Regions from separate parts of the Propioniciclava soli genome, predicted to be linked through region 2. Evidence: riboswitches for the same ligand, from Rfam matches in the RefSeq annotation. Region 2 holds a riboswitch; the other holds the start of a gene.
What was found. A riboswitch is a leader RNA that binds a small molecule or an ion and turns the genes downstream of it on or off. The one in region 2 is predicted to bind cobalamin.

Region 1 (2,459 bases), 1.4 Mb from region 2:
GCACGAACGTCTGCACGGCGCTGAAGAACGCCGCGACGGCCACGCCGGCGAGCACGATGATGGTCGAGCTGCGGTGGCCCCCCACGCTGGCACCGAGGGCGTAGGTGGCGCTCACCGCCAGCAGGCCGCCGGCGAAGGCGGCCAGCGGCACCCCGAACGGGCCGATCCCGCCCCCCTGGGTGATGGCGAGCGTGGCGCCCAGGCCCGCGCCGGCCGAGACGCCGAGCAGGTACGGGTCAGCGAGCGGGTTGCGGAAGACGCCCTGGTACGCGGCGCCGGCGACGGCCAGCGTGGCGCCCACCAGGGCGCCCAGCACCACCCGCGGCAGACGGATCTGCCACAAGATGGCCTGCTGCTGGCTCGTCAGGCCCGAATCGAGCGTGACGCCGGGGAGCGCGCCGAGCAGCTCCCGGGCGACACCCGACGCCGTCAGGCCGGCCGGCCCGATCATGACGCCGGTGAGCAGCGCGATCCCGAGGACGCAGCCCGCGACCAGCCAGCGGCCCGACCGACCGATGCCACGGCTGAGGCGTGGCATGTCAAGTCGGCGGACACGGGTGAGGGCCGGCGTCCTCGGGGTCGCACTCATGCGTGGGTGGTCTGCAACGCGGTCACGTGCTCGGCCACGGTCTCGACGAAGTCGACCACGCGCGGCCCCCAGCGGCTCGCCACGTCCTCGTCGAGGACGTGGACCCGATCGCCGGTGACGGCGGACAGGCCCGACCAGCCGGCCCGCTCACCGAGCGATGCGGGCGTGACACCACAGCACTGGGTGTCGGACAGGAAGATGAGGTCGGGGTCGGCCGCGACCACGTATTCCTCGGAGAGCTGGGGGTACAGGTCGGTCGTCCCGGCGGCGTCCGCGATGCTGGTCAGCCCGAACATGCCGTAGACCTCACCGATGAACGTGTTGCCGGTGACGGTGTAGAGCGTGGGGTCGAGTTCGTGGAAGTACGTGGCCCCCTCCGTCTTCGGGGTGGCGTCGACGGCGGCCCGGATGCGCTCGTCCATCTGCGCGACCACGGCCTTCGCGTCGGCCAGGTGGCCCGTGGCCGTGCCGAGCCGCTCGATCTGGCCGTAGGCCTCGTCCAGCGTCTGGGCCGACGGGAGGGCGAGCGTCGGGACGCCGGCGTTGGCGAGGCTGCCAATCAGGTCCGCGTCACGGGTGGAGGCGACCACCAGGTCGGGCTCGTGGGCGAGGATCGCCTCCACGTTGGGGGTGTAGCCCGAGAGGTCGGTGATCGGCGCCTCGGCCGGGTAGTCGGACTGCGCGTCGACCGCGACGACCTGGTCACCCGCTCCGATCGCGAACAGCGACTCCGTGGCGGTCGGGCTCAACGAGACGATGGCGTCGGGACGCTCCGCGATGGTGACCGTCTCGGTGCTGTCCGCGGCGCCGGTGACGACGTCGACGGGGAAGGAGGCGCCCGTGGTCTGGGGGGTCGTGGCGGCCGTTGTCGTGACGGTAGGGGCGTCGGCCGTGCCGCTCGCCCCGGGCGTGGCCGGCGATCCGCAGGCCGCCAGGGCCAGCGCGAGCGCGGCGGCGCCGAGCCAGGTGAGGCGCGCAGAGCGCGTGCGAGTTGATGGGGTGTGGGGCTGGATCACCAGCATCCTCCGATTCGTTGCGGAGGACGAAGTCGTCAGCCGCAACGGGCGGGGGTGCCCACTGCGCACGGACGGCCCTTCGTCCGAGGACCTGAACGTGGTCGTGGGGCAGGTGACCTGGCTCATCCGACCGACGGTCGGCATCACAGTTGCGGCACAGCGCCGGATTTCCACCGGACTTCACTGGCATCCACGACGCCCCCGCTGGTTGCGGGGACCCGGCCAGACTAACGCATCGGATCGGCGTCCGGGCCCGGCGCTGGCGCGGCGGACGGATCGGGCTGGACGGCCGGTGCGGGCTGGACGGCCGGGTCGGCGTCCGCCCCCGGTGTGGGCTCCGCAGTCGCCCGGCGCACCTTCTCGAGCTGGCCGTGGTACCAGGTGCCGATCACCAGCAACAGGATGCCGACGACGATGAAGGCGAGCGCGCGGGCGAGGCCGGGCAGGGCACCCAGGTCGAAGAGGAACAGCTTGGCGACGGCGGCGGCGGCCAGCGCGATGGCGATGTGACGGGCCGCTTGGGCGTCCGAGGCCCGACGCAGCCCTCGGGAGAGCAGGGCGACGCTGAGGGCCATCCAGCTGACCGTGGCGACGGCGTGCGCGACCTGGAAGCCGTTCGCGACGTCGCCGAGAGTGTGGCCGAGGAGTGTGCCCGCCAGCACCACCGCCACGGTCCCGAAGAGCACCGTGCCGACCCACACCGCGTAGTTGAGAACATGGCCTCCCTCGGGCCAGTCCAGGCGGAGGGCGCGGACCACCAGCAGCGTGGCGACCAGCCCCAGCACGGACTGCACCACGTGCTCGATGCCGAGCCGGCCGTCGGCCACGGCCTGCAAGGACACGAGGGAAACCAG
Region 2 (2,459 bases):
CGCGAGAATGGCGACCCATTGTCCGGACCCGAACGCGTTCAGGATCTGCCCTCCGGCCCGTGACCCGGCCTGCGCGAGGAACAACAGCAGCCCGAGTTCGGACGGCACGGCGGTCGCGGTGAACGGCAACGTGGTCACGAACGGCCCGACGCGTCCGATGCGGCCCAGCACCAGACCGACCAGCAGGCATCCGAGCGCGGCGCCGAGGGAGAAGGTGCCGCCGCCCGGCAGCGGCAGCGGGGTCGAACCGAGGCCGAAGCCGAGGGCCATGCCGAGCCCCAGCGCGATCGGGTTGATGATGGTCAGCCCACGCGACGAGTCACCGAAGAACGTGGAGACCTCCGCGATGCGAGTCCGCGGCGCGACGATCCGGACGCGATCTCCCATCTGGAGCACCAGATCGGGGCGCGCCACCATGTCGACGTCGGCCCGGCGCACCCGGGAAATCGCGGCCCCGTAGGCGTCCTCCAGGCCCAGATCGCGGATCTTGCGCCCCGAGATCTTGGGGTCCGACACAGTGACGCGCCGGAAGTCGAGCGATCGTCGGTCCTGGGCCAAGTGGTGGCTGGAGGGGTGGCCGAGTTCCTTGACGACCACGGCGACGGCGTCCTCGGCGCCCACCACGGTCACGACATCGTTGACCTCGAGCGGCCACGTGTCGCGGGCCAGCTCGATGGGGCCGTCCTCGGTGCGCCGGACGCGCGTCAGCTCGATCGCGTCGTCGTGGGCGAGTTCGAGGTCGCGCACCGTCGTGCCCGGCGCGATCCGGTCGATGCGCACGTCGGCCTGTGCGAGCACGGCGGGCTGATCGGCGTCCTGCGCCGCGTTGCGCAGCGCCAACTGCTGGAGGCCCAGCATGCCGACGACGCCGAAGAGGTACGCCACCGAGTACCCGACGGTGGCCGCGGGCGTGTTGCCAGCCGCCGCCAGCGAAGGAGTGTTGGTGAGGGCGCCCGCGAACGTACCGGCCGCCTCCTCCGCGGTGAGCCCCAGCAGCGGACCCACGAAAAAGTCGACCCCACCGCCGAGGGCGATGGCGGCTGCCACGCCCAGCATGGCCACCGACGACGTGCGCAGGTTGTTAAAGAACGAGGCCCCCGAGGAGATGCCGACGCAGAAAGTGAACAGGGCCAACCCCAGGTGTGACACCTCGACCGGGATCTCCAGGGTCACCCCCCACGCGGACGCCCACGCCGAGACAGCGATGGCCAGGAACAGCACGGCGGCTGCTCCCAACGAGATCTTCCTGACCGAGACGTGGCCGATCGCCATGCCCGCTCCGACGAGAGTGAACAGCAGCACTTCAGGGTGCTCGGCCAACCACATGAAGACAGGCACAATCCAACTCCTTGGTCCTCCCATCCATCGTGGGGGGCTCGCTCCGGGCAGCGGCCGGTCTCCTGGCTCCCGGGTCGAATGCGGCGCCCCGCCTTCCCGGGCGAGGGCCCAGTGGCGTCGGTGGGGTGCGACTTCCCGGTCACAGTTGCGAGGACAGCTCCGGATTCACACCGGATTCCCGTTCACCGCGGCCCTCCCATCCAACCCTGCCGGCGCACATCACAGCAAGTTGTACCGCGCCGTTGCTCCTGATGCGGACCGTCGACACCGAGGACGAGGACTGGGACTTCTGATCGCCCCCGCGAGCAGCTCCCGGTCAGGAGATCACCAACAGCAGGTCGCCGCCCTCGACCGCCTGGCTGTGCTGCAGAGCCACCCGCTCGACCTTCCCCGCCACCGGCGCGGTGATCGCTGCTTCCATTTTCATGGCCTCGATGGAGGCGACCTGGTCGCCGGCGGCCACCTCGTCGCCCACCTCGACGGTCAGGGTGACGACCCCGGAGAACGGGGCTGGCACCTCGCCGGCGTTGGCCGGGTTGGCGCGCTCGGCGGCCACGGCGTCCGAGCTCACGGACGCGTCGCGCACGAGCACCTGCCGGAGCTGGCCGTTGATCGTCGCCAGCACTGGCCGGAGCCCGCGCTCGTCGGCGTCGCCGATGGCGGTCAGGCTCATGAGCAGCGTCTTGCCGCGCTCGATCGGCACGTCGTGCTCGAGCCCCGGCTCCAGACCGTGCAGGAACTGCCGCGTCGTCAGCACGGACAGGTCCGAGTACTCCTCGGTCGCCGCCAGGTAGTCCTTCGTCGGGCCGGGGAACAGCAGCCGGTTCAGAGTTCCCCGCGGGTCGGACGCCAGCGCCGCGGCGTCGTCCTCGCCCAGCTCCGTCTCGGGCGGCTTGGTCCGGCGTCCCTCGAGGGCCTTGGAGCGGAACGGCTCCGGCCAGCCCCCGGGCGGGTCGCCCAGGTCGCCGTTGAGAAAGCCGATCACCGAATCGGGGATGTCGAAGCGCTGCGGATCGGCCTCGAACTCCGCCGGGTCGATGTTCTGCCCCACCAGGGCGAGCGCGAGATCACCCACCACCTTGGAGCTCGGCGTCACCTTCACGATGTTGCCCAGCATGGCG

Region 1: another riboswitch for cobalamin. It lies ahead of PCC79_RS11335 (ABC transporter substrate-binding protein); the one in region 2 lies ahead of PCC79_RS00275 (aspartate:alanine exchanger family transporter).

Annotation. Positions count from the first base shown of each region.
Region 1 is NZ_CP115965.1:2,525,657-2,528,115, forward strand. Features, by position in the region: gene PCC79_RS11330 (iron ABC transporter permease) at 1-589, opposite strand, end outside; gene PCC79_RS11335 (ABC transporter substrate-binding protein) at 586-1,605, opposite strand; cobalamin riboswitch at 1,696-1,839, opposite strand; gene PCC79_RS11340 (DUF2339 domain-containing protein) at 1,833-2,459, opposite strand, start outside.
Region 2 is NZ_CP115965.1:59,848-62,306, reverse strand. Features, by position in the region: gene PCC79_RS00275 (aspartate:alanine exchanger family transporter) at 1-1,338, opposite strand, end outside; cobalamin riboswitch at 1,374-1,543, opposite strand; gene PCC79_RS00270 (pyruvate carboxylase) at 1,655-2,459, opposite strand, start outside.